Regions from separate parts of the Kitasatospora sp. NBC_00315 genome, predicted to be linked through region 2. Evidence: predicted binding sites of a transcription regulator. Region 2 holds the regulator's gene; the other holds the start of a gene.
What was found. Region 2 encodes HspR, which represses chaperone genes until heat shock. Its sites were predicted from a motif close to TTGAGNNNNNNNNNCTCAA; they were not measured.

Region 1: a site for HspR is predicted at 4,391-4,409, ahead of lon (endopeptidase La). Genes of this name have one in related genera too.

What each region holds. Positions count from the first base shown of each region.
Region 1 is NZ_CP108025.1:3,143,762-3,158,766, forward strand. Features, by position in the region: gene OG823_RS12540 (GtrA family protein) at 1-67, opposite strand, end outside; gene OG823_RS12545 (hypothetical protein) at 191-1,633, opposite strand; gene lon (endopeptidase La) at 1,975-4,368, opposite strand; gene OG823_RS12555 (rhomboid-like protein) at 4,515-5,312, opposite strand; gene OG823_RS12560 (response regulator transcription factor) at 5,802-6,539, shown strand; gene OG823_RS12565 (sensor histidine kinase) at 6,639-7,790, shown strand; gene OG823_RS12570 (multifunctional oxoglutarate decarboxylase/oxoglutarate dehydrogenase thiamine pyrophosphate-binding subunit/dihydrolipoyllysine-residue succinyltransferase subunit) at 8,194-11,949, shown strand; gene OG823_RS12575 (protein kinase) at 12,187-14,115, shown strand; gene OG823_RS12580 (DUF6104 family protein) at 14,168-14,347, shown strand; gene OG823_RS12585 (DUF4097 domain-containing protein) at 14,507-15,005, shown strand, end outside.
Region 2 is NZ_CP108025.1:4,290,973-4,305,977, reverse strand. Features, by position in the region: gene OG823_RS17555 (sensor histidine kinase) at 59-1,279, shown strand; gene OG823_RS17550 (response regulator) at 1,276-1,929, shown strand; gene OG823_RS17545 (RNA polymerase sigma factor) at 2,103-3,632, opposite strand; gene OG823_RS17540 (YciI family protein) at 3,724-4,152, opposite strand; gene OG823_RS17535 (LuxR family transcriptional regulator) at 5,648-6,625, shown strand; gene OG823_RS17530 (hypothetical protein) at 6,908-7,534, opposite strand; gene OG823_RS17525 (hypothetical protein) at 7,942-8,139, shown strand; gene OG823_RS17520 (hypothetical protein) at 8,148-9,173, opposite strand; gene OG823_RS17515 (heat shock protein transcriptional repressor HspR) at 9,427-9,936, opposite strand; gene dnaJ (molecular chaperone DnaJ) at 9,943-11,100, opposite strand; gene grpE (nucleotide exchange factor GrpE) at 11,239-11,859, opposite strand; gene dnaK (molecular chaperone DnaK) at 11,856-13,703, opposite strand; gene OG823_RS17495 ((Fe-S)-binding protein) at 14,332-15,005, shown strand, end outside.

The sequences.
Region 1 (15,005 bases), 1.1 Mb from region 2:
GCTTCACCAGGAACGGACGCATCCGGGCCGGCACTCGGGCCAGGACGCGCTGGGTGGGGGACGGCATCCCCGCAGTGTCCCACGACGACCGGCCGCCGCCGGCCCGGTCCGGTCCTCGCTCGGCCTGGCCCGCGCCCCGGCCCAGCTCCGGGACGGGGCGCGGGGCGGCGGCCGCCGCCGGCCCGGTCCGCTACGGCGCGGTGACCCGCAGGACTCCGGTGGTGGTGCCCTGGTAGACGACTCCGCCGGGAGCGATGGAGCCGACCATCTGCAGGGTGTCGAAGAGGGAGGTGGCGCCGACGTACGCGGTGCGCACCGTGGCGCCCGTCCGCGGGTCGATCTCCGCGTAGAAGTAGGGGTCGGTGATCGAGGTGAGGTCGGTGAACGGGATGACGGGCAGGCGCAGGAAGGTGTGGATCAGGCCGTCGGCCGTGGACAGCCGGGGTACCGCGGCCGAGCGGGTCCTGGTGTCCCACACCGGGTCGCAGCCCGATCCGTCGGCGCGGACGTCCACCCGGGTGAGGCCGCCCACGAAGTCGGCGGAGGCCGGCACGGCGGGGCCCGCGTCGTCCGGAAGCTTCGGGTACGGGTAGCCGTAGGTACTGGCGACGAGGACGGTGTCACCCACCGCGACGGGCGAGTTCTCACTGCCGCTGCCGCCCGCCTTCAGGACCGGTACCGAGCAGACCGGTACGCCGGTGTCGGCCCGGTAGACCAGCAGGTGCACGGTCGGTGCGGCGTTGTCGACCACGGTGACGTAGTCGGTGCCGGTGCGCGGTCCGAAGAAGGTCGGGGTGGAGCCGGTGCCCCAGCTGAGCTGGCCCGGCTTGCGGCCCGGCCCCCGGTCGTACGGCTGCCGCCAGGCGACCGCGGGGGCTCCGTCGGCGCCGGCGGTGAGCAGGTAGGTCGCGTGGGTGGTGGCGACGGCGGTGCCGCCGGGGGCGGTGGAGATGCTGTTGGCGATCTTCTCCCCGGCGGGCAGCGCCAGGGTCCGGACGACGCCGGTGCGGTCGTCCGCGGTGCCGACCACGCCGCCGCCGGTGGCGAACCAGACCCGGCCCTGCCAGTCGGGCGAGACCCCGGTGACGGCGTCACCGTCCGGGACGGCGCCGGCCAGCGGGAGCCGGCTGTCGACGTACAGCTGCCAGTGGCCGGCCGCGTCGCGGCGGTGGCCGATCCGCAGCAGGTCGCGGTCGCCGTCGACGGCGACCAGGCGGTCCCGGTCGTCCAGGTAGGCGTACACGCCGCCGAGCAGCGAGCCCTTGGCGATCGGCAGCTCGGCGAGCGAGCGGCCGTCGGCGGGGTCGAGCAGGTGGACGGTGGGGACCAGCCCGAAGATCGTGGTGCAGAGCGCGACCGGGAAGCCGTCCGCGCCGACCAGGACGGTCGGGCAGGCGGACCGGAGCGCGATCCGGTCCGAGGTGAGCGGGCCGGGCGGGGGGCCGGGCAGCGCGGTGGCGTCCGAGGATCCGGTGTCGCCGTGCATGGTGGCGGTGCCGTCGGGGCCCGCGTACGGGTTGTGCGGTGGCAGCGGGCCGAAGGCGGGCACGGCCTGCGCCGGCGCGGCGCCGGCCAGTGCGAGCAGGGCGGCGGCGGAGAGTACGGCGGCGCGTGCGGGCAGCGTGAAGCGCATGGGATTCCCGTCCTGGGATGCGGTGGGCCCCTCCGGGGAGGCCGGGGAGGGAGGACAGCGGTGCGCACCACCCGGACGCTCTCCCCTGGCCGGGGAGCCCAGGCCGTGCCTGGGACAGGTAGGACCCGGACACGGCCGGGCGGGTCACCGCGCTGGGTCACAGAGCGCGGCGACAGATCGCGGAACACGCGCGGGCCAGGTCGACGTCGAGTCGACGGCTCAGGTGGGCGTGGCGATCCATGGCCCCATGCTGCTGGAGTGACGACGTGTCTCACAAGGGCGTCCCAGCATGCGGGCGCGCCCGACGGGACGTCATCTCCCGTCGGGCGCGCCCGGATGCGTCAGGCCGACACCAGCACCCCGGCCGGCTCCAGCGCCAGGCGCAGCACCTCCCGGACGTCGGCCACCGGGTGGACGGTGAGCCGCTCCAGCACCTCGGCCGGGACGTCGTCGAGGTCCGGCTCGTTGCGCTTGGGGATGATCACGGTGGTGATCCCGGCCCGGTCGGCGGCGAGCAGCTTCTGCTTCACCCCGCCGATCGGCAGCACCCGGCCGGTCAGTGAGACCTCACCGGTCATCGCCACGTCGGTGCGGACCTTGCGCCCGGAGAGCAGCGAGGCCAGCGCGGTGGTCATGGTGACACCGGCGCTCGGTCCGTCCTTGGGGACGGCTCCGGCCGGAACGTGCAGGTGTATGCCGCGGTCGCGCAGCGAGGTGACCGGCAGTTCCAGCTCGGCGCCGCGCGAACGCAGGTAGGAGAGCGCGATGTGCGCGGACTCCTTCATCACGTCGCCCAGCTGCCCGGTGAGGGTCAGCCCGGTGCCGCCGGTCTCGGCGTCGGCGAGCGAGGCCTCGATGTAGAGGACGTCGCCGCCCGCGCCGGTGACCGCGAGCCCGGTCGCCACACCGGGGACGGCGGTGCGCCGCTCGGCCGGCTCCTGGGCGGCCTCCGGGGTGTGGTGCGGGCGGCCGATCAGGGCGCGCAGGTCATCGGCCCCGATCGCGGCGGGCAGCTCGCGCTCGCCCAGCTCGCTCTGTGCGGCGACCTTGCGCAGCACCCGGGCGATCGAGCGCTCCAGGTCACGGACGCCCGCCTCCCTGGTGTACTCGCCCGCCAGCAGGCGCAGCGCCCGCTCGTCGACCTCGGCGTCCCCGCCCGCCAGGCCCGCCTTCTCCAGCTGGCGCGGGAGCAGGTGGTCGCGGGCGATGACGACCTTCTCGTCCTCGGTGTAGCCGTCGAGGCGGACCAGCTCCATCCGGTCGAGCAGCGGCCCGGGGATGGCCTCCAGCACGTTGGCGGTGGCGAGGAAGACCACGTCGGAGAGGTCGAGCTCGACCTCCAGGTAGTGGTCGCGGAAGGTGTGGTTCTGCGCCGGGTCGAGGACTTCGAGCAGGGCGGCGGCCGGGTCGCCCCGGTAGTCGGAGCCGACCTTGTCGATCTCGTCGAGCAGGACGACCGGGTTCATCGAACCGGCCTCCTTGATCGCCCGCACCACCCGGCCGGGCAGCGCGCCGACGTAGGTGCGGCGGTGGCCGCGGATCTCCGCCTCGTCCCGCACGCCGCCGAGCGCGACCCGCACGAAGCTGCGGCCCATCGCCCGGGCCACCGATTCGCCGAGCGAGGTCTTTCCGACTCCGGGCGGTCCCACCAGCGCCAGCACCGCGCCGCCGCGGCGACCGCCGATCTGCCCCAGGCCCCGGTCGGCCCGGCGCTTGCGCACGGCCAGGTACTCGACGATCCGGTCCTTGACGTCGGCGAGGCCGGCGTGGTCGGCGTCCAGCACGGCGCGGGCGCCGGCGATGTCGTAGGCGTCCTCGGAGCGCTCGTTCCAGGGCAGCTCCAGGACGGTGTCCAGCCAGGTGCGGATCCAGCTGCCCTCGGGCGACTGGTCGGAGGAGCGCTCCAGCTTGTCGACCTCCTTGAGGGCCGCCTCGCGGACCTTCTCCGGCAGGTCGGCGGCCTCGACGCGGGCACGGTAGTCGCCCTCCTCGTCGGCCGGGTCCCCGTTCAGCTCGGCCAGCTCCTTGCGGACGGCCTCCAGCTGGCGGCGGAGCAGGAACTCCTTCTGCTGCTTGGCGACGCCCTCCTCGACGTCCTTGCGGATGGTGTCGTTGACCTCCTCCTCCGCGAGGTGCTCGCGCAGCAGGCTCAGCGCGTACTCCAGGCGCGCGACCTGGTCGGCCTCCAGCAGCACCTTGAGCTTCTGCTCGGCGGTGGCGAACGGCGCGTAGCCGATGTTGTCGGCGAGCTCGCCGACGCCCTCGATCTGGGCGACCCGGTCGACGATCTGCCAGGCGCCGCGCTTGCGCAGCCACTGGGTGGAGACGGCCTTGTACTCCTTGACCAGCTCGGCGGCCCGGCCGCTCGGCGGGGCCGCGAGCGCGGACTCGCGGAACGGCGTGGTCTCCACCCAGAGCGCCGCGCCGGGGCCGGTGGTGCCGACGCCGATCCGGACCCGGCGTACGGCCCGCACCAGCGCGGCCGGATCGCCGTCGGCCAGCCGGCCGACCTGCTCGACGGTGGCGAGGGTGCCCACCGCCGCGTACGAGCCGTCCACCCGGGGCACCAGCAGGACCTGCGGCTTGGCGGTGCCGGTGGCGGCGGCTCGGGCGGCTTCGACGGCGGCGCGGACCTCGGTGTCGGACAGGTCCAGCGGGACGACCATCCCGGGCAGCACGACGTCGTCGTCGAGCGGCAGGACGGGCAGGGTGAGCGGTGTGGACGACGATGCCATGATCTCTCCCCAGTCAGTGAAGTTGAGCTGACCTGACTAAGGTTTCCGGAAGCCGGGATGTTCCCCGGCCGGTGTTCGCCCGCAGCGAAAGGGCAAGAACCGGCCGCCGGGACGGTGGGCGCGGTGGGCCGGGGCCCGCCGGCGCGCTACACCCGGTCGAGCGCGGCCCGCCGACGGGCGCCCTCGGCCGGCTGCGGCTCGCGCCCGGGCGCACGGCGGCCGGGCCACCCGGCGCGGGGCGCGCGCTCCCGGCCCCGACGGCCCGGCCTGCGGCTCAGCCACCACCCGAGCGCGAGGCCGGTCAGCAGAGCCGTCGGATGCCCCACCCCGGTGACCAGATCCCGGTCGGTGACCACCTGCTCGGTGACCAGGAGCACCGCGCCGCCCAGCGCGAGCAGCCGGCCGACCCGCGGCAGCAGCGCGGCCAGCGCCCCCAGGCTGGCCAGGACGCCGTAGCTGACCCCTATGTCCAGGAGGTCCATCGCGTCGGCGCCCAGCTGCCCGGTCGCGACCGCGAGGAGCACCACGCCCTGCGAGAGCAGGGTGGCCACCACGTGCCCGGCGGCGAACACCCCGAGGGCCCTGGCCGGGCCGACCCGACGCTCCAGCGGCGCCACCGTGAAGGCGAAGGCCCACAGGTAGGGCATCCAGACCGGGCCCGCCACCCAGAGACCGCTGAGCAGCAGCACCCTGAGCGGGTGGTGGAGCAGATGGTGACCGTCGGTGCTGGAGAACTCCTGGAGGCGGTGCACCAGCGCGGGATCGGCCAGCCGGCCGAGGAGCGTGGTGGCGGCGAGGACGGCGAGATAGCCGAGCGCGAAGGGGTTGCGCCGGGGCGTCGGCACCCGGCGCAGGACCCAGGCGCACAGCCCCGTGCGCAGGCCGAACCGGAGCGCGCCGTAGGGCGGCCCGGGGCGCGCGGCGCCCTCGCGTGCGCCTGCCATGGCACCTCCGTCCGTGCTTGTCGTGCTCACGTTACGTCGAGGATCTGGGAGCCCGCTGAGAACAAGTCGTGAAGATCGCGCGCATGGCACCCGGAAGCCGACCGACATGGTCCGGACCATCCCTCTGTTCACGTACGAGCAGGGGCGCTCCTTCGGAGTGTGCCACCGGCTTGGGTGCATACGCACCGCTACGGGGGAAATTTTCGCCGGGTAAGGTATCGGCCCGTGCCAACTCCCGAACGGGCCGTGTCCCGGCCCCGAGGGTTGGCCCGGGGGCCGGAAATGCCCGGCCCACCTGCCGGGAGAGGCCCGCTGTCCGTACGCTGCCACATGTGCGGGAGAGGTGCGCAGTCCACACCTGCGAGCCTGTCCGTACACATCGTGCAGGGACGGCGGACCCGGCACAGTCCACGACGGAACAAGACTACGAGCGGAGCCCGCCGTCCCCCCGGACGGCCGGCCCGCAGCCCTGGGGGCGGTGGCGTGACCGTGACAGAAATTCAGCAGGACACCGGCAACACCGGCGGTGCGGTGAGCAGCCAGCGCAGAGTGCTGGTGGTGGAGGACGAGCCCACGATCGCCGAGTCGATCGCGGCCCGGCTGGGCGCGGAGGGCTTCAAGGTCGCCGTGGCCCACGACGGCCCGGGAGCCGTGGACGGCTTCCACACCTGGCAGCCCGACCTCGTCGTGCTCGACGTGATGCTGCCCGGCTTCGACGGCCTGGAGGTGTGCCGCCGGATCCAGGCACAGCGCCCGGTCCCGGTCCTGATGCTGACCGCCCGCGACGACGAGACGGACCTCCTGGTCGGTCTCGGGGTCGGCGCGGACGACTACATGACCAAGCCGTTCTCCATGCGCGAGCTGGCCGCCCGGGTCAACGTGCTGCTGCGCCGCGTCGAGCGCGCCCAGCAGGCCGCCCGGACGCCCACGCTCGGCAGCCTGCGCTTCGGCGAACTGGAGATCGACCACGTCCAGCGGCGGGTCCGGCTGGCCTCGGGAGACGTCCACCTGACGCCCACCGAGTTCGACCTGCTCGCCTGCCTGGCGGCCCAGCCGCGCGCGGTGCTCACCCGCGAACAGCTGCTCGCCGAGGTCTGGGACTGGACCGACGCCTCCGGCACCCGCACCGTGGACAGCCACGTGAAGGCGCTGCGCCGCAAGATCGGCGCGAGCTGGATCCGCACGGTGCACGGTGTCGGTTACGCGCTGGAGGCACCGGTCGCCTAGCGACCGGGCAGCAGCGGCATGGGCCACCGGGGGGCCCACTGCCGTGCACGGCGAAGCCGTGCCGCCACGGGGAATTCGTGGGGACCAGGCAGAGGACACATGACCTTTCCACAGCAGCGCAACGGGGACGGCAGCGCCGCCACGTCCGGGAGCACGAGCACCCGGCCGCCGAATCTTGCCGCCCGGGCGGCCCGCCGCGTCTGGGCCGACATCCGCCCGCTCGACCCGGTGCGCTCGATCAAGGGCAAGCTGACCCTGCTGGTGATCGTCTCGGTCTTCCTGGCCAGCGGCATGGTCGTGGTGGCCATCCGCTCGGAGACCCAGATCCGGATCATCATGATCTTCTCGATGATCGCCTCCCTGCTCTTCATGCAGTTCCTCGCGCACGGGCTGACGGCCCCGCTGCGCGACATGACCCTCGCCGCCCGCGAGATGGCCGGCGGCGACTACAGCCGCCGGGTCGAGGTGTCCTCACGGGACGAGATCGGCGAGCTGGCGGCGACCTTCAACAAGATGGCCGCCGACCTGGAGGCCTCCGACCGGCACCGCCGTGAGCTGGTCGCCAACGTCTCGCACGAGCTGCGCACGCCGATCGCCGCGCTGCGCGCCGTGCTGGAGAACGTGGTCGACGGCGTCGTGCAGCCCAATCCGGCCACCCTCGGCGCCGCGCTGGAGCAGACCGAGCGGCTCGGCCGCCTGGTCACCCACCTGCTGGACCTCTCCAAGCTGGACGACGGCGTCGTCCCGCTGGACGCCCGCCCGTTCGAGGTCCAGCCGTTCCTGGCCGGAGTGCTGCGCGGCGTGACGGTGGACGGCGCGACCGCCGGCGGGGCGTTCTCCCGGCGCGGGGACGTCCGCCTGGTGCTGGAGGTGGACCCGGCCGGGCTGAGCGGGACGGCCGACCCGGAGCGGCTGCACCAGGTGGTCGCCAACCTGGTGGACAACGCGTGCAAGCACTCCCCCGCCGGCGGGACCGTGACGGTCCGCGCGCGGCCCTCCGGCATCCCGGGCGGCCTGCTGCTCGAGGTGGAGGACGAGGGCCCGGGCATCCCGGTGCAGGACCGCAGCCGGGTGTTCGAGCGGTTCGGCCGCAGCGGCACGGCCACCGCGCAGGGTCCCGGCAGTGACGGCGGAACCGGCCTCGGGCTGGCGATCGCCCGCTGGGCGGTCGACCTTCACGGCGGTGAGATCGCGGTCGCCGAGGCCGCCCGGGGCTGCCGGATCGAGGTCCGGCTGCCCGGCCCCCGCTAGAGCACGTCCGCCAGGACCGGGCCGCCCGCGGCCCGGTCCTCCGCGGTTCCGCCCGGGTCAGCGCCCGCGGCCTGCGGCGGCCCGGCGACACACCGCCATGGCACCATCGGGACAAATGTCACAGAATTGGGACATAGCAACGCCACTGCCCCGACGTCCGCGATCCGAGACGCTCAGTGGCCAAGATTTGTCCGCTTTTAGCAGGATAAGAGCACTGATCGGACCCGATCACTTCCCCCTGACTCAGAACTTCTAACGTACATTTTCAGCCAAACCGCAGGTCGGGACTGTGATCTGGGTGACGCCTGGCCTCTGGGGACTGCGCGATGCCTGGTCAGGGGCGTAGCCTTAATCACCGCTGTCCAACCATCCCTTAAGGAAGCGGAAGAGGGCGGTTGCCGCCGTGTCGCCACAGTCCCCTGAAACCCCCAACAGCTCGGCCCCACGCACCACGACGAAGCCTTCGGGCTTCGGCCCCAATGAGTGGCTCGTCGACGAGATCTACCAGCAGTACCTCCAGGACCCGACCTCGGTCGACCGAGCCTGGTGGGACTTTTTCGCCGACTACAAGCCCGGTACCGAGGTGACTCCAGTGACCCAGGCCGCGACCCAGGTCGGCCCCACGCCGACCCCCGTTGCCGCCCCTGCCCCTGCTGCCGCTCCTGCGGCGCCCGCGCCCGCTGCCCCCGCCACCCCGGCGCCCGTGCAGCAGGCCCCCGCGCCTCTCGCCGCAGCACCGGCCGCCCCGCCGGCCCCGAAGGCCGCGGCCCCCGCCGCGGCTCCGGCGCAGGCCGAGGGCCCCGAGTTCGTGCCGCTGCGCGGCCCGGCGAAGGCCGTGGCGACGAACATGGACGCCTCGCTGGAGGTGCCGACGGCGACGTCGGTGCGGGCGGTGCCCGCGAAGCTGTTGATCGACAACCGCATCGTCATCAACAACCACCTGCAGCGCGCCCGCGGCGGCAAGGTCTCCTTCACGCACCTGATCGGCTACGCGCTGGTGCAGGCCGTCAAGGCCAGCCCGGGGATGAACCACAGCTACCAGATCAAGGACGGCAAGCCGTTCCTGGTCAAGCCCGAGCACGTCAACCTGGGCCTGGCCATCGACCTGGTCAAGCCCAACGGTGACCGCCAGCTCGTCGTCGCCGCCATCAAGAAGGCCGACACCCTCGACTTCTTCGGCTTCTGGCAGGCCTACGAGGACATCGTGCGCCGGGCCCGCGCCAACAAGCTGACCATGGACGACTTCACCGGCGTCACGGTCTCCCTCACCAACCCCGGCGGCATCGGCACCGTCCACTCCGTGCCCCGCCTGATGCAGAACCAGGGCACCATCGTCGGCGTCGGCGCCATGGAGTACCCCGCCGAGTTCCAGGGCTCCTCCCCGGACACCCTGGCCAAGCTGGGCATCTCCAAGATCATGACGCTCACCTCGACCTACGACCACCGCGTCATCCAGGGCGCCGCCTCCGGCGAGTTCCTGCGCACCATCCACCAGCTCCTGCTGGGCGAGCACGGCTTCTACGACGAGATCTTCGAGTCGCTGCGCATCCCCTACGAGCCGGTCCGCTGGGCCACCGACGTCGCCGCCACCCACGACGACGAGGTCAACAAGACCGCCCGCGTCATCGAGCTCATCCACTCCTACCGGGTCCGCGGCCACCTCATGGCCGACACCGACCCGCTGGAGTACAAGCAGCGCAAGCACCCCGACCTCGACGTCGTCGAGCACGGCCTCACCCTGTGGGACCTGGAGCGCGAGTTCGCCGTCGGCGGCTTCGGCGACCAGAAGATGATGAAGCTCCGCGACATCCTCGGCCTGCTGCGCGCCTCGTACTGCCGCACGGTCGGCATCGAGTACATGCACATCCAGGACCCGAAGCAGCGCAAGTGGCTGCAGGGACGCCTGGAGAAGCCGTACACCAAGCCCGAGCGCGAGGAGCAGCTGCGGATCCTGCGCCGGCTGAACTCCGCCGAGGCGTTCGAGACCTTCCTGCAGACGAAGTACGTGGGGCAGAAGCGCTTCTCGCTGGAGGGCGGGGAATCGCTCATCCCGCTGCTGGACGCGACGATCGACGCCGCCGCCGAGCACCGTCTGGACGAGGCCGTCATCGGCATGGCCCACCGCGGGCGCCTGAACGTGCTGGCGAACATCGTCGGCAAGCCGTACGGCAAGATCTTCGGTGAGTTCGAGGGCAACCTCGACCCGAAGTCGATGCACGGCTCCGGCGACGTCAAGTACCACCTGGGCTCCGAGGGCACCTTCACCGGTCTGGACGGCGAGACCATCAAGGTGTCGCTGGCCGCGAACCCCTCGCACCTGGAGACGGTCGACCCGGTCGTCGAGGGCATCGCCCGGGCCAAGCAGGACGTCCTGGACCAGGGCGGCACCACCTTCCCCGTGCTGCCGATCCAGATCCACGGTGACGCGGCGTTCGCGGGCCAGGGCGTGGTCGCCGAGACGCTGAACATGTCGCAGCTGCGCGGCTACCGCACCGGCGGCACCGTGCACGTCGTGGTCAACAACCAGGTCGGCTTCACCGCCGCCCCGGCCTCCTCCCGCTCCTCGATGTACTGCACCGACGTGGCCCGGATGATCGAGGCGCCGATCTTCCACGTCAACGGCGACGACCCGGAGGCCGTGGTCCGCGTCGCGCGCCTGGCCTTCGAGTTCCGCCAGGAGTTCCACAAGGACGTCGTGATCGACCTCATCTGCTACCGCCGCCGCGGTCACAACGAGGCCGACAACCCCTCCTTCACCCAGCCGCTGATGTACGACCTGATCGACGCCAAGCGCTCGGTGCGCAAGCTCTACACCGAGGGCCTGATCGGCCGCGGCGACATCACCATGGAAGAGGCCGAGCAGGCCCTGCAGGACTTCCAGGGCCAGCTGGAGAAGGTCTTCTCCGAGGTCCGCGACGCCGCGCAGACGCCGGTCGCCGCGGCCAACGGCAAGCCGCAGGCCGATTTCCCGGTCAACATCCAGACCGCCATCTCCCAGGAGATGGTGAAGCGGATCGCGGCCTCCCAGGTCAACCTGCCGGACTGGCTGACCGTCCATCCGCGCCTGCTGCCGCAGCTGCAGCGCCGCGCGGCCTCGGTCGAGGACAACACCATCGACTGGGCGATGGGCGAGACCCTCGCCATCGGCTCGCTGCTGATGGAGGGCCACCCCGTCCGCCTCGCCGGACAGGACAGCCGCCGCGGCACCTTCGGCCAGCGCCACGCCGTGCTCATCGACCGGGTCACCGGCGAGGACTACACCCCGCTGCTCTACCTGACCGAGGACCAGGCCCGCTACACCGTCTACGACAGCCTGCTGTCGGAGTACGCGGCGATGGGCTTCGAGTACGGCTACTCGCTGACCCGCCCCAACGCCCTGGTCATGTGGGAGGCGCAGTTCGGCGACTTCGTCAACGGCGCGCAGACCGTCGTCGACGAGTACATCGCCTCCGCCGAGCAGAAGTGGGGCCAGCACTCCGGTGTCACCCTGCTCCTGCCGCACGGCTACGAGGGCCAGGGACCGGACCACTCCTCCGCCCGCCCCGAGCGCTTCCTCCAGCTGTGCGCCCAGAACAACATGACGGTCGCCATGCCGACCCTGCCCTCGAACTACTTCCACCTGCTGCGCTGGCAGGCGCACAACCCGCACCACAAGCCGCTGATCGTCTTCACCCCGAAGTCGATGCTGCGGCTGAAGGCGGCGGCGAGTGCGGCGGACGAGTTCACCACCGGCTCGTTCCGCCCGGTCATCGGTGACACCACCGTGGACCCGGCAGCGGTGCGCAAGGTCGTCATCACCGCGGGCAAGTTCTACTACGACGTGGCCGCGGCCCGCACCGAGCGCGGCGTCACCGACACCGCCATCGTCCGCGTCGAGCGCCTCTACCCGCTGCCCGTCGCCGAGCTCCAGGAGGAACTCGGCAAGTACGGCGAGGACGTCCAGTTCGTCTGGGCCCAGGAGGAGCCCGCCAACCAGGGCGCCTGGCCGTTCATCGCGATGAACCTGGTCGACCACCTCCAGGTGGTCGTCGGCCGCAGCGCCGGCGGCGCACGGCTGCGCCGTGTCGCCCGCACCTCCTCCTCGGCCCCGGCCGTCGGCTCCGCCAAGCGGCACGCCGCCGAGCAGCAGGCCCTGCTGGAGGAGATCTTCACCATCTGACCCCGGTCGGTACCGAAGGGCCCGGCCCCCGCACGCGCTGCGGGGGCCGGGCCCTTCGGCGTCGGCGGGCCGTATTTCGCCGGCATCCCGTCAAAGTCCCAGCTCTGCAACCAAACGACGGACCGCTTGGGGGCGGAGCTGACGGGTCGATAGGTTATGGCGGTCACACTGCCGCGCCGTGCCCGTCACCCGCGCGCGGCGGTCGCCGTACCTCACCGTTTCAGGGGGACCACCCACATGACCGCCGACACGCCCCGGGACGCCGCCGCCCCGCTTGCGCCCGTCTTCCAGCCGCTGCTGCCCGAGGATCCGAGAGAGGTCGGGGGCTACCGGCTGTTCGCCCGGCTGGGTGCGGGCGGGATGGGGCGGGTCTACCTGTCGTACACGCCGGGCGGGCGCCCGGTCGCGCTGAAGGTGGTGCGCCCCGAGTTCGCCGAGGACTTCGAGTTCCGGCGCCGCTTCGCCCAGGAGGTCACCAACGCCCAGCGCATCCACGGGCTCTACACCGCCCAGGTGATCGACTCCGGACTGGACGCCGACGCGCCCTGGCTGGTCACCGCGTACGTGCCCGGCCCCTCCCTGCAGCAGGTGATCCGCGAGCACGGCGCACTGCCGGTGCGTACCGTCCTGTTGCTGATGGGCGGCATCGCGGAGGCACTGCAGGCCATCCACAGCGTCGAGGTGGTGCACCGCGACCTCAAGCCCGCCAACGTGCTGATCGCCGGGGACGGCCCCCGGGTGATCGACTTCGGTATCGCCCGCGCCGCCGACGCCACCGCGCTGACCGGCACCGGCTTCCGGATCGGCTCCCCCGCCTTCATGGCCCCCGAGCAGGCCCAGGGCCGGGCGGTCACCCCCGCCACCGACGTGTTCGCGCTCGGCGCGCTCGCCGCGTACGTCGCGGGCGGCACGCCGCCGTTCGGCGAGGGACCGGAGACCGCCGTGCTCTACCGGGTGGTGCACGAGCCGCCGGTGCTGGACGGGGTGCCGGCCGATCTGCGCCAGCTGCTGCTGCGCTGCCTGGCCAAGTCGCCGGAGGACCGCCCCAGGCCGGCCGAGATCATCGAGATCGCCCGCGACCACCCCGCGGTCGGCGGCCAGCTGCGCTTCGCCGACGACTGGCTGCCCCAGCAGATCAACACCGAGATCACCCGTCGGGCGGACCTCCCGAAGACACCCCCGACGCCGCTGCCCGTCGCGGCGCAGACCCCCGCCCCGCCGACGGCGGCCCCCGCCGTCGCACCGCCGCCGCCCGCCACCCTGCCGGCCTTCACGCCCCCGCCGGCCGCCCCGCCGCAGCCCCGGCAGGGCTTCGTCCCGCCGCCGCTCGGCTCCTACGGGGCGCCGCAGCCCGCTCACGAGGCGCCGACCGGCCCGGTGATCCCCACCCCGCCGACCGTGCAGGTGCACCAGCAGCCGTCCTTCGACACCCCGCCGCCGGCGCCGGTGCTGCCGGACACCGCCGCGGCCTCGTCGCAACCCCGTCGCAAGGGGGTGTCCTGGAAGGTGCTGCTGACCGTCGCTCTGGTGATGGCGGTCGGCGGCACGGCCGGCGGTGTGGCCCTGGTCAAGCAGATGGACAAGGGATCCGGGCCGAGCGACACCGCCGGCGGCGCCGGTCCGCAGTCCACGGCGAGCTCCCCGGCCGCCTCTCCCGCCGAGCACTCCCCGGCGGCGCTGCCCGCCGACGACGGCTCCCCGAGCGCGGACGACGCGGTCGCCTCCGACGACGCCTCGGCCTCCCCCGGCCCGGCCGCCGGGGGCTCGGCCTCGCCGCGCAAGGGCCACTACACCGCGGTCTACACCGACAAGGAGGGGGTCGCGCCGAGCAGCAGCTACAACTTCGACCTGCTCACCGGCAAGGTCGTCTCCAGCGAGGTCTCGCTCTCCTGGGACCTCTCGCCCAGCTACAGCCACTTCAACTGGCCGAGCGGCACGGACGCGTACATCGCCCGGGCCGCGACGCTGAGCCCGGAGGAGTGCTCGGCCGCCATCGACCAGGAGCCGGTGGCCGACCTGAAGTACGACGACCTGCCGCAGGGCAAGTACTTCTGCCTGCGCAACCGCAGCAACCTCAACGTGGTGATCGTCAAGGTGCTCGAACAGGGCAACACCAGCTCCGGCGCGGTCAAGCTCTCGCTCAGCTACTACCGCAACGACGGCTGATCCGCCCGGTCTATCCTGACCTGGTCAGATCCCCACCGGACCGGAGCGCACCGTGTACTTCACCGACCGCGGCATCGAGGAGCTGGCGAGCCGGCGCGGCGAGGAGGAGGTCACCTTCGAGTGGCTGGCCGACCGCCTGCGCGAGTTCGTCGACCTCAACCCCGACTTCGAGATCCCGGTCGAGCGGCTGGCCACCTGGCTGGCCCGGCTCGACGACGAGGACGACGAGTAGACGAACGGCCGGCGAAGGGCCCGGGAGGCGGTTGCCTCCCGGGTCCTTCGCGTTCCCACCGACGCCCCGCCGGGGCACTTGACTTCCCCGGCACGCGATATATCGTGTTCATCAGTGGGACGCGATACATCGCGAACCGTAACGGGAGGCGGCACACTCATGAGCCAGTGGACGGTCAGCGAGCCTGACAGGATCACCATCGACGAACCGGTCACCGCCCTGCACGTGCGGATCATCGACGGCACCGTGAACGTGGTCGCCGCCGAGGGTCCCGCGCGGCTGGAGGTCACCGAGCTGGACGGCGAGCCGCTGCACGTCACCCTTGAGGACGGCGTGCTGACGGTCACCTACAAGGACCTGAGCTGGGGCGAGTTCACCGAGACGGTGAAGTCGGTCCAGTCCGTCAAGCACTTCTTCGCCTCGCTACGGCGCAAGCGCCGGGCCGTGGTCTCGCTGGCCGTCCCGGCCGGCTCCGACGTGCGGATCGGCACCATCGCGGCGCACGCCACCGTCTCCGGCGTCTCGGGCCACGTCGCCGTGCACGGCGCCAGCGGCGGCACCACCCTGGTCGGCCTCTCCGGCCGTACCGAGGCCAACTCCGTCTCGGGGGACGTCGACGTGCAGTCCGTCTCCGGTGACCTCAAGGTCAAGACCGTCT
Region 2 (15,005 bases):
CCCACGAAGCCGGCTCGCAGACCCGGCCCACGAACCGACCGAGCACGAGGAGGATCCGGTGCAGCAGCCCCGCCGCCCCGACCCGGACGCGGGCCGGCTGGCGGCCGTGCTCGACACCGTCCTGGTGGTGCTGCTCGCCGTCTCGCTGACCCGCTACCTCTCCCATCACCCCGGCAGCCCGAGGGCGCCGTGGGTGCTCGGCCTGAGCGCCACGCTCGCCCTCGTCCAACTGGTCGGCCCGCGGATCGCCGGGCGCACCGCGCGGGCCCCGCTGGCTGCGGTGACGGTGCTCTGGGTGGTCCTGGTGCTGCTGGCACCGAGCTTCGCCTGGTGCGCCGTCCCGCTCGTCTACACCGCGCTGCGGGTGCTGCCCGCCCGGGCGGCGATCCCGCTGGTCGCCGCGCTCACCGCGCTCGTGGTGCTGGCGCAGGCCAGACTCGCCGACGACGTGGATCCCGGCCTGGTCCTGCTGCCACCCGCCGTGGCCGCGCTGGCCACCGCCGTCTTCCTGTACATGGAACGGCAGACCGCCCGGCAGCAGGCGCTGATCGACGACCTGGTCCGCACCCGGCGCGAACTCGCCGCCACCGAACGGCGCGAGGGCATGCTCGCCGAGCGCGGCCGGCTCGCCATGGAGATCCACGACACCCTCGCGCAGGGCCTCTCCAGTCAGCGGATGCTGCTCCAGGCCGCCGACCGCACCTGGGAAACCGACCCCGCGACGGCCCGCGCGCACGTCCGCACCGCCGGCGCGGTGGCCGCCCGCAATCTCGCCGAGGCGCGCCGCTTCGTGCACGACCTCGCCCCCGCCGAACTCGCCGACGGCAGCAGCCTCGACCAGGCCCTGGACGCGCTGGCCGCCCGCGAGTGCGCCGAGAGCGGGCTGGCCGTCCGCTTCCACCTGGACGGCGCGCCCGTACCGCTCGGGGCCCCCGTCCGGTCGGCCCTGCTGCGGATCGCCCAGGGCGCGCTCGCGAACGTCCGGGAACACTCCGGTGCGACCACGGCGGCGCTGACCCTCTCCTTCCTCGGCGACCAGGTCGTGCTCGACATCGCCGACGACGGACGGGGGTTCCCGGCCGGCGGACCCACCGGTTCGGAGACCGGCCGCGCCGCCGGTCCGGACATCGCGGGAGGATCCGCGCCGGAGACCGGCCGGGGCCACGGACTCCCGGCGATGCGAGCCCGGCTGCGTCAGCTCGGCGGCACCCTGACCATCGAGAGCACCCCCGGCGAGGGCAGCGTCGTCTCCGCCGCGATCCCCGTGGAGGCACCGTGACCCCGCCCGTCCGCCCGCCCGCGCCGACGCCGGTACGCCTGCTGGTCTGCGACGACCACGCCGTGGTGCGTGCCGGTCTGCTCGCCCTGCTCGCCAGCGCCGGCGACATCGAGGTGGTCGGCGAGGCGGGCAGCGGCGAGGAGGCCGTCGCGCTGGCCGCCCGACTGCGGCCGCAGGTCGTCCTGATGGACCTTCAACTGGGTGACGGGATCGACGGGGTGGAGGCGACCCGACGGATCAGCGGCGCTCCCGGCGCGCCGTACGTCCTCGTGCTCACCACCTACGACACGGACGCCGACATCACCCGTGCCATCGGCGCCGGCGCGACCGGCTACCTGCTCAAGGCCGAGCGGCCGGAGGAGCTGTTCGCCGCCGTGCACGCCGCCGCCGCGGGCCGCACCACGCTGTCGCCACCGGTCGCCTCCCGGGTGATGGCGCAGATGCGCACCCCGGCGCCGCAGCTCACCGAACGCGAGGGGGAGATCCTCGGACAGCTCGCCCAGGGCCTCGGCAACCGGGAGATCGCCCGGGCCCTGTTCATCAGCGAGGCCACCGTGAAGACCCATCTGGGGCGGATCTACGAGAAGTTGGGCGTCGACACCCGGGCCGGCGCGGTCGCCGCGGCCAAGGAGCGCCGACTGATCCGCTGAACACGACCGACCACCGACGCGCGCCGCGTGGGCGTACGCGGGCACACGGCGCCTCACCTGCCCCCGTTGACATACCAACCATGCGGTTTGTTAGGTTGGCGGCGGGAACCGCTCCGGTGCGTTCCCGGCGGGAACGCGCGGAGCGGGCGCGGGGGGACCGCTCCGCGCGCCGGTCAACCCCCTCCCGGCACGGCGCCGCCGCGTGCCGCTGCCGCACTCGCCTCCGCACGCGCCAGCAGCAGTGCGCGCTCGCGCTCGTTACGGGTCAGCCCGGCCGCGCGGGAGAGCTCCGCGTACGCCTCCGCGTGGCGGCCCAGCTTGGCCAGCAGGTCACCGCGCACGCTCGGCAACAGGTGGTAGTCCTTGAGCACCGGCTCGGAGACCAGCTCGTCCACCAGCGCCAGCCCGGCGGCCGGGCCGAACGCCATCGACAGCGCGACCGCCCGGTTCAGCTCCACGACCGGGGACGGCACGACCCGCGCGAGAGCCGCGTAGAGCGCCGCGATGCGCACCCAGTCCGTCTCCTGTGCGGTGCGCGCCCGGGCGTGACAGGCCGCGATCCCGGCCTGCAGCCGGTAGGGCCCCGGCGGGCGCGGAGGGCCGCCCGCGCCCTCGTCCGGCCCTACGTCCGGCCCTACGTCCGGCGCCCCGCCCGAACCCGTGGCCGGCTCCGAGCCGGTGGCCGGCTCCGCGGCGGCCCGTTCGGCGCGCTCAAGAGCCGCGAGGCCACGCCTGATCAGGACGTGGTCCCAGTGACCGCGGTCCTGGTCGAGCAGCAGTACGGGCTCACCGGACGGGCCGGTCCGCGCGCCCGTACGCGACGCCTGGATCTCCATCAGAGCGACCAGCCCGTGCACCTCCGGCTCCCCCGGGGCGAGTTCGGCCAGCACGCGGCCGAGCCGCAGTGCCTCCGCGCAGAGCGCCGGCCGCATCCAGTCGTCCCCGGTCGTCGCGGCGTACCCCTCGTTGAAGATCAGGTAGAGCACCTCGAGCACCGAGGCCAGCCGGACCGCGAGTTCGTCGCCCTTCGGAACCTCGAACGGGACCTTCGCGTCGGCCAGGGTCCGCTTGGCCCGGACGATCCGCTGCGCCACGGTCGACTCGGGGGTGAGGAAGGCGCGGGCGATCTCCTTGGTGGTCAGGCCGCCGAGCAGGCGCAGAGTGAGCGCCACCCTGGCCTCGGTGGACAGCACGGGGTGACAGGCGGTGAACACCAGCCGCAGCAGGTCGTCCCCGATGTCGTCCTCCATCCGGTCGAGAGCCTCGTCGAGCTCCGATCCGGTCCCCGCGCCCTCCCCCTCGACCGTGAGCCGGTGGCCGAGTTCGTCGATCTTGCGGCGGAGCACGTCCTTGCGCCGCAGGCTGTCCACCGCCCGGTGCTTCGCGGTGGCCATCAGCCAGGCACCGGGGTTGCGCGGCACACCCGAGTGCGGCCACTGCTCCAGTGCGGCGACCAGTGCGTCCTGGGCCAGTTCCTCGGCCAGGCCGACGTCGCGCACGATCCGGGCCAGACCGGCGATCAGCCGTGCCGACTCGATCCGCCAGACCGCGTCGATCGCGCGTCCGGCGTCGGCGGCCGCGTCCCCTTGCCCGGCGGCCCCGTCCGCGTCCCCTTGCCCGGCGTCCGCGTCCGCGTCCGCGTCCGCGTGCCCGGCGCCGGCGGTCGGGGGCGGGCCTGGCGGGCTGTCCTCGGAGGATGTCACGGCCACCCATCAGAGCAGCTCGGCCCGGCCGGGGACAACCACCGACGCGCCCGCCTCCCCGGCCCGCCCGCCACCGCGGCGGCGTGGACCGCTACGCCTGCGGCGCGTTCCGCGGCCGCTCCTCGCGCGGTGTCCGCTCCTTCCCGGCTGTCCCGGGCAGGACGGTCCCGGCCGGGTGGTCCGTCGCGTCGAAGACCCTGCGCAACTCCACCGCGCCGTCCTCGAACGGGATCCGGGTGGCCCACTGGACGGCCTCCGCCTTCGACGACACCTCGATCAGCCAGTAGCCCGCGATCAGCTCCCCGGCCTCGGCGAACGGACCTTCGGTGACGGTGGCCCGGCCGCCCGAGAAGGTGACCCGGGCGCCCTCGGTGCTCGGTCGGAGCCCCTCGCCGGCGAGCAGGACGCCCGCCCTGACCAGTTCGTCGTTGTACCTGTCCATCGCGTCGGTCATGTCCTCGGCCGGGAGCACGCCCGCCTCGCTCCGCTCGTCCGCCCTGACCAGCACCATGAATCGCATGACGTGTCTCCGTAGGTCTCCGGGTCCGCCGCCGGGGCGTCCGGACGGCGCGTCCGGCCGTTGCCGGCCTCTACCCGGAACGTCGAACGGGGGCCGGCGACATCGACACCACCGGGGCGTCCGTTGCGACGGTCGCCCCCGGCCTCCCCCGAACGGGTGACGGGGTCGAGCCGGGTCACGGGCCGGGAGCGCGGACGGGAGCACGGGCGGGAGCGCGGGCGGGCGGGCCCGGAACACCGGCGGGCCCGCGGGGCCCGCGGGCGGTCCGTCGGAAACGGTCCGTCGGAAACCGGCCACCGGCCCCGGAACGGTCCGCGGTACCGAATCCGTCGACGGCAGCGGCCCGGTATGGGAAGTCCGTCATCACCGAACCCGTTCCGAGCGGGCGCGCCGGCTCCCTCGAATCGGCGCACGGCCGATTCGAGGGAGCCGTTCTCCGGCAGGGGCTCGGAGAGCCTTCGGTCGAACGATATTCGACAGCACCCGAAACGCTGCGGGCGACCGGTCCGCACAGCCTCGTGGTGAATGCCCGGGCGGACCCTCGAAGTCTTGGGCGGACACCATTTCTGCACATCGCCGATACATTCTCGCTTTTCCTCCGCACCCTCGGAGCCGGGCGCCCCATGGGAGTCCTTCCGGCCGCCGGACTTCCGCCGGGCCCGGCCGCCCCCGACCCGGCCCGGCGGCCGCGCGGGGCGCCGGCGCCCTGCTCCCGCCCCGCCCGGGGGCCGTGGCGGCCCCTGGGCGCCGCCACGGCTTTTCGCCCTCCGCCCTTTCCGCCGGGATATCCGGCCGGGCGACCGAATATCCCGGCCGCCGTCGGTCGGCGACACTCCGGACCGCGGCGCCGCCGCCCTCCCCGGCCCACTCGCACCGGCCCCTCCCGCCCGGTCGGCGGACGGCGGGAAATCGGATGCCGGAACACCGGATCGGAGCGGATTTCCGACAGGGGGGGTGATGATGTCGGTCGTGCCCCGCCGCACCGAATGACCGTTTGGTCGGCGGACACTCCCCGGGGACCCACCAACGGAATGGGCTGAAATTCGGCGAATTGCGCACCTGGAAGCCGCGTCGGCCGCCTGCAAGTTCCTGCACTTGCGGAAACATGCAATCGGACGCCACTTGTTCACCGGCCGACACACTGTGAGGCTGGGTTCACGCCAGGTCGTCCAGGCAACCGCAGCCTGAAGCCGGCGACTTGCTCTTCACGTGGGTGCGCCCGGTACGTCCGTGCCGGCGCACAGGGGGGAGAGCGCCGGCGGGAGGCCATGTGTGGTGATGGCCGACCGAACCGGAGCCGGTGAGGCGTTGCTGCTCCGCCTCACCGGAAGCGCCTGTGGCACTGGTGTGCACCGGCGGGCTCCCGGGTGCGGGACGTGCGACCGCATGTCCCGGGCGCTCGGGGGCCGCCGGCGCAGCGACCGCGATCGCGCCCCGGCGCCACTGCTGCGATCATGATCGAACGTTGAGGTACATCCGGCAGGGAGTGTTCGAGGTGACTGCGGATCCGACCGCCGATCCGGGCACCGACACGCCCGACGAAACGGCCCGGCAGCTGTACCTGGCGATCCTGGCCGAGGGCGGGCGACTGCCGGCCACGGCGGTGACGGAGTCCGACGAGGCGGCACTGCGCCAGCTGGTGGACGTCGGCCTGGTGATGCCGAACTCGATGGACGCCTCCTACACGGCCGTCAGCCCGCGGGCCGTCAGCGACCGTCTGGGCGCCGAACTCCGCACGGAGGCCACCCGCCTCCTGGTCCGCGCCGAGAGCCTCCCCAGCGCCCTGGACGGCCTCACCCGGGCCTATGACGCGGTGCCGCGCCGGCTCGACCAGCCGGGCAGCTCCGAACTCATCGAGGGGCACACCCACATCCGCCACCGGATCACCCAGCTGCTGTCGGACTGCACCGAGGAAGTGCTCACCGTCCAGCCCGGCCACCGGCCGGCGGCGGCCATGGAGATCGCCACCCGGCAGGATCTCGCCCTGCTCGGCCGCGGACGGGCCCTGCGCACGCTCTACCAGCCCTCGGTGCTCGCCGAGCCCGCGGTGGTGGCCTACGCCTCGCGCGTCACCGCACAGGGGGCTCAGGTCCGCGTCCTGGACGAGGCGTTCCACCGGATGATCATCTTCGACCGTACGGTGGCGGTCATCCCGGCGGCCGACGACCACACCCGGGCGTCCTTCGTGACCGATCCCGCCGCGGTCGCCTTCCTGGTCGGCGTGTTCGAACGCGACTGGACCCGCGCCGAGACCGTCGAATGGGACACGGCCGGGGTGAAGGGCTCCGCCCACCACGCCGCCGATCGCGTCGGCCGCCTGCTGGCCTCCGGCCTCACCCAGCGCGCCGTCGCCACCCGGATGGGCCTCAGCGAGCGCACCGTGGCCGGCCACATCTCCCGCCTGCGCGAGCGCCACGGCGCCCAGACCCTCTTCCAGCTGGGCTGGCAGATGCGCGGGGGCCGCGGTGACTGAACGCCACCACCCCGGCAGCCACGGGGCGGCGGGCTTCCTGCTCCGCTCTCGCGGGTGGACACGCCGTGTCCCCGTCCGGTGCGAGCTGCTCGCCGGACCGGCCGTCACCGGCGGCCGAGGGACCACGGCGACGCCCGGGGGTGCGGGCGAGGGCGGTACGGCGTTCGTGGCGGGCGCGGCGGGGGCCGGGGCCCGGGCGGTACGCCGGCCGAACGGGAGCGGCAGGGGGACGGTCGGGTGCGGGGAGCCCGGGGGGAGCCCGGCGAACGGCCGGTGCGGGCGTCAGCCGGTCGCGGCGCCGGTGGTCCAGAAGTCGAACGGGCCGACGGCCGGCGGCTGCTGGCGCGGAATGGTGAACTGCTCGCCGGGCGCGGTCCAGAAGCCCTCACGCAGCGACAGCGCCATGCCGGCCCAGTCGAGTGCCGTCTCGACGGTGTGCCGCAGGGCCTCCTGCGACCAGGTGTCGTCGAAGACGAGCGGCAGCACCGGGGCGACCTGCTCGATGGTGGCGATCAGCGGGTTGTGCGTGATCGCCTCGTCCACCAGCAGGACGACCGGCTTGCGCAGCGCCGAGGCCCAGCCGAGCTCCAGGCTGACGCCGGCGCTGAGCGGGGCACCGACGTACGCGAAGACGAGGTCGGCGGTCTGCAGCGCGCGGAAGTCCGACGGGACCCGGGGCTCCGGCACCCGGCCGGCCACCGTCCAGGCGTCGCTGTGGTGCGCGCTGTAGACGGCGGCGCCGCTGCGCAGGAGCGTGGAGCGGAGCGTCGTGAGGCGGGTGCGGCTGGCCAGGGTCACCACGCTGTCCGCCGGCCCGGTCAGTCGCATCAGCGGCGCGGCGAGGAACACGCGTGCTCGCCGGCCCTCGGGGGCATGGCCGGCGTGGTCGCGCTGGTAGGGCTCATTCATGTCGACTCCGTCGAAAGGCCGACCGGGTGAGTGCCATATCCCAGTGGGCGAAGCGGCTGTTCGGAACATGCTCAGGGGTTGACAGGGCATGGTTTAACATGGAAAAGATGAAGTGCGCATGACGATTGCTGACGCTTCGTCGCTCAACGATCGGTCGGTGCACTGATCGTGTCCCCGGGCGCGGTGACGAGTCCACTGGCACGTGGTGTCATCTCACTGCCAGGCAGTTAGATGACACGCCGAACACGCCCGATCGATACCCCGATCCTGGAAGAGTGAGCACGCCCTCGAACAGGTGAGACGAGTGCGTCACTGACATGCCCGTGGTTGTGCACCATAATCGGCCCAGTGGCTCGAACAAGGTCGAACGAGCCGAGAGCAGCTTCGTCTGATGGGAAGTGGTCCTCGTGCGCAACGCGCGCCGTTTCGTGGCATCGGTCATACTCGCCGGCGCGGCGGTCCTCTTGAGTTCGGGTCCGGTTCACGCTGATGTGATCTGGACCCGCGCCGAAGGCTCCCAGGCCCAGCCGGCAACCGCACCGGCAGCGCCCCCTGTGGCAGGCAAGGCCACCGTCACCACGATGGCCGACGTGATCTGGACCTGAGGCCCGGATTATTCGGAGTCGTCGTCGCTGCCGAACAACGGCAGCGCACGATGACTCTCCGACAGCTTCCAGCCGAGCTGGAAGAGCGTCTCTGCGGCGTACTCCTCACGCAGGTCCGCGATGTGCCTCGCCAGCGTGCGCTCACTGAGCCCGAGGTTGCGCGCGATCACACGGTGCCCGACGCCCTGCAACATCATTCGGAGAATGTTCTCCCGCAATCTGGAGAGCACCTCGGGCGGCACCTCGTGACCCCCCTGAAATGGGATGGCCCGCTCCCAGCAGCTCTCGAAGAGGCTGACGAAGAAGCCGATCACGGCTTCGTCCCGGATGAACGCCGCCCGCTCGGTGTCCCCGCTGATCGGGATGATCGCCGTGGCGCGGTCGACGACGATCATGCGGGTAAAGGGCTCGGCAAGAGTGCGGACCTCACCGCCCGCCTCGGTCATCGCGGCGACGTATTCACGGGTCGGCGCCGAGTAACGGGTGCTCGGCTGGTAGATCGTCCGCCGGGACACACCGCGCCGGAGCATGCCGACGTCGAGCGCGATCGCCGCCGCGGTCGGGAAGGAACGGGCACCGCCTCCGGGCTGGGCGCTCAGCACCTCCTTGGCGCTGCTCTCCATCAGCTCGGCCAGCCGCTGGTTGATCTCGGTCTTGCCGTGCAGGTGCTCCACCGGCCCACCGGCCTCGGAACCCCTGCCTACCTGGCCGTACGCCTGGCTGAGCTCCTGGAAGTCCGCCGGCAGCGCGACCGCCCGGCTCAGCAGCTCCAGGGCCCTGCGCTGCCAGGCCGCGCTGAGCCCGGCGGAGAGCAGTTTCGGATCGACGGCGATCAGCGTGCCGGGATCCTCCACGTCGGGCACGAGCAGGCCGATGTCGACCAGTTCGCGCAGATGGCCGTCCTCGTTGACATCGCCCTCGGCGGGAATCAGCCGACCGTGTGCCTGCACGGCGGCCTTGTACAGAGCGCGGGCTTCGGGCGACAGGCGGCCGAGGCCGCTGGCTGTGAGACCCGGCTCCTCAGCCCCACCCATGCGCGGCTCCTTGCCTCTGACCGAACCTTTGCTCCCGGTCCGGTAGCGAGTCCTGCACGATCCTAAGCCGCAACTGTGGCACAGGGGGACCGAGCATCGCACAGGGATCCGGCGGGAGATGGTGCGGGAGGCAGACTGCCACGTCGGCGGGCCGATGGACACCCCCTGTCCGGGGGGCAGGCTTTTTCCGTGACGACGCCGTGCGGCCGGAAGGATCCCGGGCCGCACGGCGTCGTCATACGAAAAACGGGAACTAGCGCTTCGGGCGCCACACCACCAGCGCGCTCGACTGCGTGACCTGCTGGTAGGGCACCAGGTCACGCCGGTAGGAGGCGTGCACGGCGGCCTCCCGCTGCTGGAGCGCGCTGGCGGCGCCCTCCAGGGAGTCGGCCAGTTCGGTGATGCGCGACTGCAGCGCGGCGACCTGGTTCTCCAACTCGATGATCCGCTTGATTCCCGCCAGGTTGATGCCCTCGTCCTGGGAGAGCCGCTGGACCTCGCGCAGCTGCTGGATGTCCCGGGCCGAGTAGCGGCGGCCACGGCCGGCCGTACGGTCGGGGCAGACCAGGCCGAGGCGGTCGTACTGGCGCAGGGTCTGCGGGTGCAGCCCGGACAGCTCGGCGGCGACCGAGATGACGTAGACCGGGGTGTCCTCGGTCAGCACGTACGCGGGCACGCCCGCCGGGTTGCGGGTGGCACGGCCGGGGCGGGGGCCTCCGGGGAGGCCGTCGCCGAGGCCGACACCGATCGAGTCACGGTTCATGTCGGGTCACGCTCCCTCCGCCGCCCGGAAGAGGTCGGCTCGCGGGTCGTCCGAGGCGGTGGCCTCGCGGTACTGCTCCAGGGCCGACAGCGCGTCGCCGGTGACGTGCTGCGGTACCACGACCTCCACGGTGACCAGCAGGTCCCCGCGGGTGCCGTCCTTGCGGGTGGCGCCCTTTCCACGAGCCCGCAGCGTGAGGCCGTTGGCACTCCCCGCGGGCAGTCTGAGCTTCACCGACGGGCCCTTGAGTGTCGGCACCTCGATGGTGCCGCCCAGCGCCGCTTCGGGGAAGGACACCGGCACCGCCACCGTCAGGTTGTCGCCCTTGCGCCCGAAGACCGGGTGCGGGTCGACGTGCACGAGGACGAAGAGGTCGCCCGGCTGGCCGCCGCGTTCGCCCTGCGCGCCCTTGCCCTTGAGCCGGATCCGCTGCGCGTCCTGGACGCCGGCCGGGATCCGGACCTGCATGGTGCGGGCGGAGCTGGCGCGTCCGCTGCCGTGGCAGTCGGCGCACGGGTCGTCGACGATCATGCCTCGGCCCCGGCAGTCCCGGCAGGGCTCGGAGAGCGCGAAGGCGCCCTGGCCACGGCTGACGGTGCCGGCCCCGACACAGGTCGGACAGACCCGCGGGGTGGTGCCGGCCCGGGCACCGGTACCGCTGCAGCTACGGCAGGGGGCCTGACTGGTCATCCGCAGCGGCACGGTCGCGCCGTCCACCGCCTCCTCGAAACTGAGGGTGACCTCGGTCTCGACGTCGGCACCCCGGCGCGGCTGGGCCTGCCGGCCGCCCCGGCCGAAGAGGCCGCCGAACACGTCGCCGATCCCGCCGCCACCGCCGCCCTGGGGGCCCTGGGTGCCGGTGAAGAGGTCGCCGAAGTCGAAGCTGTAGTTGCCGCCGCCGGGGCCGCCGGAGCGGTAGCCGCCGTTGGCGAAGAGGGTGCGGGCCTCGTCGTACTCCTTGCGGCGCTTGTCGTCCGACAGGACGTCATAGGCCTCGGAGATGTCCTTGAAGCGGTCCTCGGCCTTGACGTCGCCCTTGTTGGCGTCGGGGTGGAACTCGCGGGCCAGCTTGCGGTAGGTCTTCTTGATCTCCGCCGAGGTGGCGTCCTTGGGCACGCCGAGGACCTTGTAGTAGTCCTTTTCCACGTAGTCCTTGCCGCTCATGGCTGCCGCCACCTCCCAGAGTCAATAGATCCGTGCTCAGTGGATCCGCTGCCGACGGTATCGGAACCGTCGGCGGATACGGCGCTGCGGAGCCGTTCGCCGTACTGGACGACGTACGACCCCGCAGCGCACAGGGTGTCAGCTTTCCGCGCCACCGTCAGCCTTGTCGGCGTCGCCGTCCTCCGCCTTGTCGGCGTCGTCCGGGGCGGCCGTGGTCTGGGTGCCCGGCTGGGGCTCCGCCACCGCGACCATCGCCGGGCGGATGATCCGCTCGCCGATCCGGTAGCCCGGCTGGAGGATCTGCACGCAGGTGTCCTCCGTGACGTCCGACGAGTAGCTGTGCATCAGCGCCTCGTGGATCGTCGGGTCGAAGGGCTCGCCCTCCTTGCCGAACTGCTGCAGGCCCAGCTTGGCGACGACCGTCTCCAGGCTGTCGGAGACGGACTTGAAGCCACCCGTCACCTCGCCGTGCTCGCGGGCCCGGCCGATGTCGTCCAGGACCGGGATCAGGCTTTCCAGGATGTTGGAGACCGCGATCTCACGGACCGTCATCCGATCCCGCTCGACCCGCTTGCGGTAGTTCTGGTACTCGGCCTGGAGGCGCTGGAGGTCACCAGTGCGCTCGGCCAGCTCACGCTTGGCAGCGGCGAGCTCCTCCGAGGTGTTGTCGCCCGAGACAGCCTCTTCGGCGGCCTTCAGGACAGCCTCCTCGGCGGTGGAGTCGTCGCCGGGCTCAGCGCCCTGCGGCTTCTCCGTCATGCCGCACCACCCTTGGGCTTCTCGTCGTCGACGATCTCGGCGTCGACCACGTCGTCCTCGGGGGCCGCACCGGCCGACGCGCCGTCACCGGCAGCGGCGGCACCGGAGGCGTCGGCGTTGGCGTAGAGCGCCGTGCCGAGCTTCTGGGCGGTGGTGGAGACCTTCTCGGTGGCCTCGCGGATGGCCGCGATGTCCTCACCCTTGAGGGCGTCCTTGAGCTCGCCGATGGCGGTCTCGACCTCGGTCTTGACGTCGGCCGGGAGCTTGTCGGCGTTGTCCGCGATGAACTTCTCGGTCGAGTAGACGAGCTGCTCGGCCTGGTTGCGGGTCTCGACCGACTCGCGACGCTTGTGGTCCTCCTCGGCGTACTGCTCGGCCTCGCGCATCATGCGCTCGATGTCGTCCTTCGGCAGCGCGGAGCCACCGGTGACGGTCATCCGCTGCTCCTTGCCGGTGCCGAGGTCCTTCGCGCCGACGTGCATGATGCCGTTGGCGTCGATGTCGAAGGTGACCTCGATCTGCGGCAGGCCACGGGGGGCCGGGGGCAGGCCGGTCAGCTCGAACATGCCGAGCTTCTTGTTGTACGAGGCGATCTCGCGCTCGCCCTGGTAGACCTGGATCTGCACGGACGGCTGGTTGTCCTCGGCCGTGGTGAAGATCTCGGAGCGCTTGGTCGGGATCGTGGTGTTGCGCTCGATCAGCTTGGTCATGATGCCGCCCTTGGTCTCGATACCCAGGGACAGCGGGGTGACGTCGAGCAGCAGGACGTCCTTGACCTCGCCCTTCAGGACACCGGCCTGCAGGGCGGCGCCGATGGCGACGACCTCGTCCGGGTTCACGCCCTTGTTGGCGTCCTGACCGCCGGTCATCTCCTTGACGAGCTCGGCGACGGCCGGCATACGGGTCGAGCCACCGACCAGGACGACGTGGTCGATCTCGGAGAGCGAGATGCCCGCGTCCTTGATGACGTTGTGGAACGGCGTCTTGCAGCGCTCCAGCAGGTCGGCGGTCAGCTGCTGGAACTGGGCCCGGGTGAGCTTCTCGTCCAGGTGCAGCGGGCCCTCGGCGGAGGCCGTGATGTAGGGCAGGTTGATCGACGTCTCGGAGGACGAGGACAGCTCGATCTTCGCCTTCTCGGCGGCCTCGCGCAGGCGCTGGAGCGCCATCTTGTCCTTGGAGAGGTCGACGCCGTGACCGGACTGGAAGACCTTCACCAGGTGGTCGACGACCTTCTGGTCCCAGTCGTCACCACCGAGGTGGTTGTCACCGTTGGTGGCCTTCACCTCGACGACCCCGTCGCCGATCTCCAGCAGGGAGACGTCGAAGGTGCCGCCGCCGAGGTCGAAGACCAGGATGGTCTGGTCGTCCTTGTCCAGGCCGTAGGCCAGGGCGGCCGCGGTGGGCTCGTTGACGATGCGCAGGACGTTGAGGCCCGCGATCTCACCGGCCTCCTTGGTGGCCTGGCGCTCCGAGTCGGAGAAGTACGCCGGGACGGTGATGACGGCGTCGGTGACCGTCTCGCCCAGGTAGGCCTCGGCATCCCGCTTGAGCTTCTGCAGGATGAAGGCGCTGATCTGCTGGGGGTTGAAGTCCTTGCCGTCCAGGTTGACCTTCCACCCGGTCCCCATGTGACGCTTGACCGAACGGATGGTCCGGTCGACGTTGGTGACCGCCTGGCGCTTGGCGACCTCGCCGACGAGCACCTCGCCGTTCTTGGCGAAGGCGACGACGGACGGCGTGGTCCGAGCGCCCTCGGCGTTCGTGATGACGGTGGGCTCGCCACCCTCCAGAACGCTGACGACCGAGTTCGTCGTGCCGAGGTCGATACCGACCGCGCGTGCCATCGTAAATACCTCCACGGAAGAGTTGAGCTTTACAGGCTCAAGCATGCATGACGAGATGCTCACCGTCAACAGCGTTGAGTGGACACCACTCAACTTTGCTGCGCCGCCTCCTCCCCGAAGCCCCCCGACCAGCGCCCCAGCCCCCGACCCCGACCCCGACCCCAACCCCGGACCAGCCGAGCCCCCACAGCCCGCGAGCGAGCCGAAGGGGCGCGCCGGTGCCGAAAGGGAGAGAGCGAGGAAGGGAGCGAAGCGACCGCGGGAGCGACGACCGTCGGCACCGGACCAGAGCGCCCCGGAGGTGAGCCGAGCCCCCACAGCCCGCGAGCGAGCCGAAGGGGCGCGCCGGTGCCGAAAGGGAGAGAGCGAGGAAGGGAGCGAAGCGACCGCGGGAGCGACGACCGTCGGCGCCGGACCGAAGCGCCCCGGAGGCGAGCCGAGCCCACCCAACAGAGGGGCCATGCGGGTGAGCAGGCCCTAAGTGACTGCCGCCATACCTGCCACGTCTTCTGACCGGAGGTTAACGCGCGGTAATCTCCGCCGAGGTCCACCCAGCAAGTTACCGATGAGTACAATCGGTCCGGACCTTACTACCCGTGCACACCCAGCCGCAGGAGACGGAGAGCCGATGCAGCTAGCAGCGATCGTCATCTCGCTGGTCACCACTGTGATCGGCACCGCGCTCGCCGCCCGTGCGGCCGCGTACATCTACCAGGTGGTGAAGACCGGCCAACCGGACTCCACCCGCACCGGCAACCCGGTCGCCCGGACCAGGACGGTGGCGGTCGAGTTCCTCGGCCACACCCGGATGAACCGGTGGGGCGTCGTCGGCGTCGCCCACTGGTTCGTCGCGGTCGGCTTCTTCACCCTGATCAGCACCCTGGTGACCGCCTTCGGCCAGCTCTTCGACGCCGAGTGGGTCATCCCGGTGATCGGCCACTGGCTGCCGTTCGAGATCTTCACCGAGCTGGTCGGCGCCCTCACCACGCTGGGCATCGCCACCCTGATCGTGATCCGCCTGCTCAGCCTGCCCGGCCGGGCCGGCCGCAAGTCGCGCTTCGCCGGCTCGATCGCCTGGCAGGCCTTCTACGTCGAGTACACGATCCTCGGCATCGGCATCTGCATCATGGTGCTGCGCGGTCTGGAGGGCGCCCTCGCGGGCGTCCAGTCGTACGAGGCCGCCTACCTGATCTCCTACCCGCTGGTGGTGGCCTTCCGGGGCCTGTCGCGCGGGACGTTGGAGAACCTGATCTACCTGTTCGCGATGCTGAAGATCTGCATCTCCTTCGCGTGGGCGATCAC